DNA from 2 places in the Thermosyntropha tengcongensis genome. Region 2 is predicted to be linked to the other one. Evidence: a T-box and tRNA genes for the amino acid it is inferred to sense, from the RefSeq annotation. Region 2 holds a T-box; the other holds one or more tRNA genes.
The links. The T-box of region 2 lies ahead of ileS (isoleucine--tRNA ligase). A T-box ahead of a tRNA ligase gene usually reads a tRNA of that ligase, here a tRNA-Ile.
Positions count from the first base shown of each region.

Region 1 (4,427 bases), 260 kb from region 2:
ATTTCTTTCCCATATATGGGCAAGGGGTAAAAGGGAAAAAGCTACATCATTATAAGTTACAGGATAGCCGCCTATTTCCATGTGTTTGAGGCTGCGTGCCAGAGCCCCGATAAGGTCCTCATGTGTTAAAAGGCTTCCTTTAAGATTCCCGGTAGTACCTGAAGTATATATTATGCTGGAAGGATCACTGCCTTTTAAGGATTCCCAGCGGTTTTGCAGCGCCATAGGGTTCTGCAGGGCATAGGCCTTTCCTTTGTCCCGCAGTTCACTTAAGTTCATTATTTTGGGATGGTTGCCCTGATAAGTAGAATTCATTACAATTATGTATTCCAGCTCCGGAAGATTATGCAAGGCGGTTTCTATACGGCTTGCAATATCACTGTTGCCTACAAAAAGGAGTTTGGCCTCGGAGTGTTTTAAAATAAAAGATGCTTCCCCGGCTGATAAAGTCGGATATATAGTAACTGTAATTCCTCCTGCACACTGGATAGCAAAATCAACCCAGCCCCATCTTTCGCAGGTATGAGCCATAAGCCCAATAGCTGTGCCTTTAGCCACCCCTAAACTTAAAAGCCCATTGGCTATTTCCTGGACAATATCAGCAAAACCCTTATAACTCAGAGTGACATAAGTCCCTTCCATCTTGAACCTCATGGCTGGCCGTTCAGGGAAATTCTCTACCGTATTGTAGAACATCCTCGGCAAGGTTTTTACTTCTTTTTCAAACCTTTCAAGCATCTCCATAGTCCTTCCCCCTCACCATCAATTTTTCCTGTCCGTTATTTTTATTTTATCACTATTCAATATGATATTACAGTATTTCGTAATATTTTTATTACAAAATGTCTTAATTTTATTTATTTTGTTCTGCTTTATTTCGACCAAAAATTATCGTTCCATTATCTGGAAAATATTATAATAAATTAAAAAAAGGAGTATTGTATGAAAAAACTGGCAGCTTATACCCTGATATTGATTGTATTTTTTAATTTAGCTCCTGCTCCTCTTTATGCTGCGGAAAATCCCATCTTTAATCCAGAGGCTTTAAGCAGGGCAGAAATAAAAAAACTTTTACTTTCCGAACTCATATACCGTTACAGTTTTTATAACCTTTTCCTGAAAGAAACACACATAGAAAAAGGTTTTATCATATCTGATCACGGAGAAAACAACAGCGAGATTCTAAAATACCTTGAACAAGGTTTTTGTGCGGAATTAGCCTGGCAAATTATCAATTATGCAACCGCCTATCAGCCAGAAATCAAAAAGCAGGTAATAATCCCCAGGGAAGGACTGCCTATGATTACCGAAGAAGATTTGCCATTTATCAGATGGGAAATAAAAGAAAAGGAAATTATCTTTATCCGCACCTACCAGATCGATTGCCCGGATTTCATGCAGACTATCTGCTATAAAATCCATGCCCGCTTTAACAGTGATGGTTTTGAAATATACAAGCTCGAACTTGAGGAAAGGGAGACAAAAAAAGAAAATCCCAAATAATCCCCAAAAAGAAAGAGCTCAGTTTTCAAACTGAGCTCTTATAATTTCGCTATGGTGGGCGATGCAGGGCTCGAACCTACGACCCCCTGCTTGTAAGGCAGGTGCTCTCCCAGCTGAGCTAATCGCCCGTATTTGGTGACCCCTAGGGGATTCGAACCCCTGTTACCGCCGTGAAAGGGCGGTGTCTTAACCACTTGACCAAGGGGCCAAACATGGTGGGCCTACCAGGACTCGAACCTGGGACCAACCGGTTATGAGCCGGTAGCTCTACCAACTGAGCTATAGGCCCGGGAAATTTAACCCGCGAAATAAGTATATTAAATTTTTTCCCTCAGGTCAATAGACTAAAACTTATTTCGCTGCAATTTATTCAAGTAAAAAGCGGTAACGTGGTTACCGCTTTAAAGTTTTCTAAATGGCTCCCCGAGCAGGATTCGAACCTGCAACCCTCCGGTTAACAGCCGGATGCTCTACCGTTGAGCTATCGAGGAACATCATCATCGCCTCAACGATATTTATTATATACGCCACCTTTTAAATTGTCAACACATTTTTTATTTTTTATTCTATATAGTCTTTAAGTTTTTTACTGCGGGAGGGATGCCTCAACTTGCGCAACGCTTTAGCCTCAATCTGCCTTATGCGTTCTCTGGTAACCCCAAACTCCTGCCCTACTTCTTCTAAAGTTCGCGGCCTGCCATCATCCAATCCAAACCTCAGGCGCAAAACTTTTTCTTCGCGCTCAGTCAGGGTACTCAAGATCCCATCCAGGTGTTCCCTTAACAGTACAAAAGAGGCTGACTCTTCAGGAGACTCTGCATCTTCATCAGTTATAAAATCTCCCAGATGGCTGTCATCTTCTTCTCCAATAGGAGTCTCCAGTGATACAGGCTCCTGGGCTACCTTCATTATTTCAATAACCCTATCCACAGGAATATCCATTTCTTCCGCAATTTCATCCGGGGTAGGCTCTCTTCCCAGGCTTTGCAGAAGGCTCCTTTGTACCCTTGATAATTTATTTATAGTTTCCACCATATGCACAGGAATCCTTATGGTGCGGGCCTGGTCTGCTATGGCTCTGGTAATAGCCTGCCTTATCCACCAGGTAGCATAGGTACTGAATTTGTAGCCTTTGCGATAATCAAACTTTTCTACCGCCTTCATAAGGCCCAGATTGCCTTCCTGAATGAGATCCAGAAACAACATCCCTCTTCCCACATAACGTTTGGCAATACTTACTACCAGTCTCAGGTTGGCTTCTACCAGCATTCTTTTCGCTTCTTCATCCCCGTTTTCAATCCTTTTGGCCAATTCTATTTCTTCATCAGCTGTAAGAAGAGGCACCCTTCCTATTTCCTTCAAATACATGCGAACAGGATCATCTATTTCAATCCCTTCTGGGATCATTACCTCTTCTAAATCAAGAGCTTCCGGGTCTATATCAAGACCAGCATCATCAATGCCAGCATCAATATCAGAATCCCCAACAACTACGTTTATGCCCGATGAATGCAGGCGTTCTAATATTTCTTCAATATCTTCAGGTTCTAAGTTACTGAAAACCTGTAATTCATCGATAATCTCATTATAGGTTATATACTTTTTTTTCTTGGCTTTTGTTTCCAGCATTTTTACTATTCCATCCAGCTTCTTGTCCAATTTCATCTTATCCCCCCTTCCTGGGCATTATTTAGAAATAAATCAAGATAAACCAGAAACTTCAACACTTCCTTAAAATCCCCTTTATCCTTCAAAATATTTATCCTGGCAAAAAATTTTTGCCAGATAGCTTCTCTCCTGCTTTCTAAAAATCTTTTAACTACATCGGCTATCTGTGCCTTGCTTAAAACATTACCATCCTGTATTAAAAAAGTTAATTTAGCATAACAGGACATAAGTCCTTTTTCCTGCAGCCTGGCTTCTAAAAGCCTTTCTTTTTCCATATTATCCTTTTCACCTATCTCATCATATACCATACATATCTGGCGATAATCCTCATTAGTAAATATCCCGTAACCTGCTTTTTCTTTTACATATTTAAATACTGCGCTGTCCATAAGCATAGCCGCCATTAATCTATCTTCCCATGTATAATTACCGTATTTTATATTATACCTTTTTGTTATAGTTTTATTCCCAGTTTTATCCGTTTTTTTGGGGTTTATACGGTTTATCTCGCGATATATAAGATTTTCTTCCAGCTGTAATTTTTTTGCCAGCACTTTTATATAATAGTCCCTGGCTATTTCACTTTCTAAATCCAATATATCGGATTTTATCGCATTTATTACCCGTATCTTATCCTCCAGCTGCATCGTTTTCTGATTTTTTATATATCTGTCGATTTTAAATTCTATATAGCTTATTTTATTATTCTGTATAAATGTCAAAAAATCCTCTTTTCCGACTAAATCGATATACTCATCCGGATCATGTCCCCCGGGAAGTAATGCCACATAAGTCTGCAGCTTTTCTTCATGTAAAATCTCTCCTGCCCTCAAAGCTGACTTTTGTCCTGCTTCATCACCATCATACAGGATTATTACCTTTTCCGTATAACGCGCCAGAAGTCTCGCCTGTTCCGGTGCAAAAGCCGTTCCCAGAGAAGCTACCACATTTTTTATACCAGCCTGGTAAAGCTTTACACAATCAATATAACCTTCCACCAGGATAGCCTCATTAGCCTCTCTAATCGCTTCTTTGGCCTGAAAAAGGCCATAGAGATTGCTTCTTTTGGAAAAAAGCTCAGTCTCCGGGGAATTAAGGTATTTGGGAAGGCTGTCATCCAAAACCCTTCCCCCAAAAGCCACAATATCGCCATTATATTTAAAAATCGGAAAAATTATGCGATTGCGGAAAAGATCAAAATAATTTCCGGTTTTCTCGCTCTTTTTTAACAAACCTGATTTAACCAGATAATCACC
Region 1 covers NZ_AP042437.1:1,547,889-1,552,315, forward strand. The annotation lists gene ACZ42E_RS07430 (AMP-dependent synthetase/ligase) at 1-744, opposite strand, end outside; gene ACZ42E_RS07435 (hypothetical protein) at 943-1,503, shown strand; tRNA gene ACZ42E_RS07440 (tRNA-Val) at 1,556-1,631, opposite strand; tRNA gene ACZ42E_RS07445 (tRNA-Glu) at 1,637-1,711, opposite strand; tRNA gene ACZ42E_RS07450 (tRNA-Ile) at 1,717-1,792, opposite strand; tRNA gene ACZ42E_RS07455 (tRNA-Asn) at 1,920-1,994, opposite strand; gene rpoD (RNA polymerase sigma factor RpoD) at 2,065-3,168, opposite strand; gene dnaG (DNA primase) at 3,165-4,427, opposite strand, start outside.
Region 1: it has a tRNA-Ile gene. The T-box ahead of ileS (isoleucine--tRNA ligase) is inferred to sense a tRNA for this amino acid. The anticodon was not compared.

Region 2 (4,427 bases):
TATCAGGCAGCCTGGGTTTGGGGAGCAGTAGCGGTAATCTACTTTATAATCACCAAGAGCCTTGGGCTTTTGGGTGATTATACCGAAAGGAGGCTTAAGACGGAGTGATAGATATAGTTGATGTATATAAGAGTTTCGGCAGGCTTGAGGTATTAAAGGGAATAAACCTGCATATTGACCAGCAGGAGGTAGTATGCGTAATTGGACCTTCCGGGTCGGGAAAAAGTACCCTGCTTAGATGTATAAATCAGCTGGAAAAGGTTAATAAAGGCCATATTTATGTAGATGGGGAAGAAGTGACTGACCCGAAAACCGATATAAATAAGGTGCGCCAGAAGATGGGCATGGTTTTCCAGCATTTTAACCTTTTTCCCCATAAAACTACCCTGGAAAATATAACTATGGCTCCGATCAAGATAAAAGGGGTGCCCAGGGAAGAGGCCAATAAACTGGCCATGGAGCTTTTGCGCAAAGTGGGGCTGGAAGACAAAGCCCATGTATATCCTGCCAATCTTTCCGGAGGCCAGAAGCAGAGGGTGGCTATTGCCAGGGCTTTGGCCATGCAGCCCAAGGTAATGCTTTTTGATGAACCTACTTCTGCCCTGGACCCTGAAATGGTGGGGGAAGTTTTGTCCGTTATGAAGGATTTGGCTCTGGAAGGCATGACTATGGTGGTAGTGACGCATGAAATGGGGTTTGCCAGGGAAGTTGGGGATCGGGTAATATTTATGGACGAAGGCCAGATAATTGAGGAGGGGACTCCGGAAGAGATTTTTAACAATCCCAAAAACCCTCGTACCCAGTCTTTTTTGAGCAAGGTTTTATAACGGGAGCCTTATTTGCAGCCTGGTTTTTAAGAAAAGGCCAGGCTTTTAATTCAGGAGGATTTGATGTAAAGTGGAAAACCGGGAAAGATGCCGTATTATGCTGGAAAAGCTAAGCCATGAATATCCTGATGCTGGTACCCTGCTTAAATACAGTTCGCTTTTTGAACTTTTGGCAGCTGTAATACTGTCAGCACAGAGCACGGATGAACAGGTTAATAAGGTAACGGAAAAGCTTTTTCTTAGGTATAATACCCCTCATGCGATGGCACAGGCGGAGATTGCGGAACTGGAGAAGCTGATAAGACAGGTAGGGCTTTATAAGAGCAAAGCAAGAAACCTCAAAAAGATGGCTGAGATGCTGGTAGAAGAGCATAATGGAGAAGTACCTGACAATATGGAAGACTTGCTAAAGCTTCCGGGAGTGGGAAGAAAGACAGCCAATGTGGTTCTGGCGGTAGGTTTTAATAAGCCGGGACTGGGGGTAGATACCCATGTCCACCGGGTTGCCAACCGTACAGGCCTGGTAAGGGCAAAAAATCCGGTCGCGACTGAGATACAGCTTAAGGAACTTATTCCTGTTTCCAGCTGGGGAAAAGCCCACCACCTTTTTATTTTCCACGGGCGCAGGGTTTGCAGGGCACGCAGGCCGGAATGTGAAAGCTGTATAATTGAGGATTTATGCCACAAAAATTTTTAGGATAAAATTCTCAATTGCCGTTTCCTTATAGTTGTTTTGTAAGATGGTATATGCTACAATAAAATACGATTTTCAGGTAATAAATGAATATTTATGGTGATGATCGGGAGAGTAGCCGGATAACGAGCTTTAAGCGAGCCTGGGAGGGTGAAAGCCAGGCAGCTTGTTGCCAGGTGAAGATCACCCGGGAGCTTTCAGGCCGAAAGCCTGCAGCAAGTAGGCTTGAACGGGTGCCTTACGTTATAGGGCTTAAAGTGGTGTTTTTTAAAAACACTATAAGGGTGGTACCGCGGAAGCAAACCTTTCGTCCCTAGGGATGAAAGGTTTTTTGTCAATATATACAAATAATCTGGTGAGGTGGTAAAAAAAGCATGGGCAAAGGGAAATATGACAGCACTTTAAATCTGCCGCAGACAGAATTTCCTATGAAGGCAAATCTGCCTACCCGCGAACCTGAATTTTTAAAATTCTGGGAAGAGAATGACATATATCACAAAGTACAGGAGAAAAATGCAGGCAAGCCCAAGTTTATACTGCATGATGGGCCTCCTTATGCCAATGGGAACATTCATCTGGGACATACCCTTAATAAAGTATTGAAGGATATTATTGTGAAATACCGCTCCATGAGCGGCTTTGATGCGCCTTATGTACCGGGATGGGATACCCACGGCCTTCCTATCGAACAGCAGGCTATCAAGAAGATGGGAATTGACCGGCATAAAACAGATGTCGTGGAATTCCGCCGTCAGTGCAAGGAATATGCCCTTAATTATGTAAATATCCAGCGCGAGCAGTTCAAAAGGCTGGGGGTAAGAGGGGACTGGGAAAGGCCTTATCTTACTTTAGAGCCTTATTTTGAAGCGGTACAGATAAAAGTCTTTGGCGAAATGGCCAAGAAAGGCTATATTTATAAAGGCTTAAAGCCGGTTTACTGGTGTGCCGACTGCGAAACAGCCCTGGCAGAGGCAGAAATTGAATACAGCAGCAAGGTTTCACCTTCTATATATGTTAAGTTCCCGGTGAAGGATGGACGCGGAGTTCTGCCGGAAGATGCCTATATAATCATCTGGACTACTACTCCCTGGACAATTCCGGCTAATACCGGCATTTCCCTGCATCCTGAATTTGATTATGCACTGGTTGAGGTAAATCGCGAAAAATACCTGATAGCCAAAGGACTTCTGGAAAAGGTAGCTTCTGAAATAAGCTTTAATGCTTATATCATTTTGAATGAATACAAAGGAAGGGAACTGGAAAGGGTTATATGCAGGCATCCCATGTTTGACCGCGATTCCATAGTAGTTTTGGGTACCCATGTAACTTTAGAGGCTGGTACCGGATGTGTCCATACTGCTCCCGGCCATGGGGAAGATGACTTCTATGTAGGCAAGGAATACGGCCTTGAAGTAATATCACCTGTTGACAACAGCGGGCGCTTCACGGAAGAGGCAGGCAAGTTCAAGGGTATGCTGGTGCATGATGCCAATAAGGATATTATTGCCGAGCTGGATAATCTGGGGATGCTGCTCAAGGCAGACAAGATAGAGCACCAGTATCCTTACTGCTGGAGATGCAAGCAGCCTATTATCTACAGGGCAACTGAACAGTGGTTTGCTTCTATCGAAAATTTCCGCAAAGAAGCTCTGGAAGCTATTGATGAAGTTACCTGGATTCCTGCCTGGGGGCGCGACCGTATTTACAACATGGTAAGGGACCGCGGCGACTGGTGCATATCCAGACAGCGCACCTGGGGGGTACCGATTCCCATATTCTACTGTAATGAATGTGGAGAAACGGTGATTAAAGATGAAGTTATAAACCATGTGAGCGAGCTTTTTGCCGAGCACGGTTCGGATATCTGGTTTGAAAAGGATGCGGAATATTTGCTGCCTTCCGGATATAAATGCGAGAAGTGCGGAGGAAGCAGTTTCAGAAAAGAAACTGATATTATGGATGTCTGGTTTGATTCCGGCTCCAGCCATATGGCAGTTCTGGAAACTTATCCGGAACTGGCATGGCCGGCTGACCTTTACCTGGAAGGAAGCGACCAGCATCGCGGATGGTTTAACTCCTCACTTTCCACCGCTGTAGCTGTAAGAGGAAAGGCACCTTATCGCAGTGTTTTAACCCATGGTTTTGTGGTAGATGAGCAGGGGCGCAAGATGTCCAAATCCCTGGGTAATGTAGTTGACCCGCTCAAGATGATTGAAGAAATGGGCGCGGATATATTGAGGCTCTGGGTAGCCTCGGCTGATTACCGTTCTGATGTGGCGGTTTCCGAAAATATAATCAGGCAGAGCGCGGAAGCTTACCGCAAGATAAGGAACACCTGCCGTTTTATCCTGGGCAATATCTATGATTATGATCCTTTGAAACATCAGGTAGCATACGAGAAACTGTCTGACCTTGACAAATGGGTCCTGATAAAGCTTGACAGGCTTACGGAAAGGGTTACCCGGGCTTACGAAAATTATGAGTTCCATATTGTATTCCATTCTATTCACAACTTCTGTACTGTCGATTTGAGCAATATCTATTTTGATATATGTAAAGATATACTGTACTGCTCACATCCTGATGACCAGGAAAGAAGAGCTGTGCAGACAGTCCTTTATGAGCTTATAAATACCCTGGTAGTTCTTTTAACTCCGATTCTGGCTTTTACTACCGAAGAGATTTGGAGCTATTTGAGGAAGGATGACCAGCCGATAAGCGTGCAGCTTCTTGATTGGCCGAAAGTAAAAGGTTATACAGATGATAAAATCGAAGACCGGATGGAAAAAATCCTTAAGGTGCGGGAAGTTGTAACCAAGGCTATGGAAGAAGCGCGCAGCCGCAAGGTTATAGGCCATTCCCTGGCAGCCTGGGTGACTATTTATGCTAATGAAGAGTGGCTTGCA
Region 2 covers NZ_AP042437.1:1,285,296-1,289,722, reverse strand. The annotation lists gene ACZ42E_RS06115 (amino acid ABC transporter permease) at 1-108, shown strand, start outside; gene ACZ42E_RS06110 (amino acid ABC transporter ATP-binding protein) at 105-827, shown strand; gene nth (endonuclease III) at 898-1,524, shown strand; T-box leader at 1,615-1,839, shown strand; gene ileS (isoleucine--tRNA ligase) at 1,896-4,427, shown strand, end outside.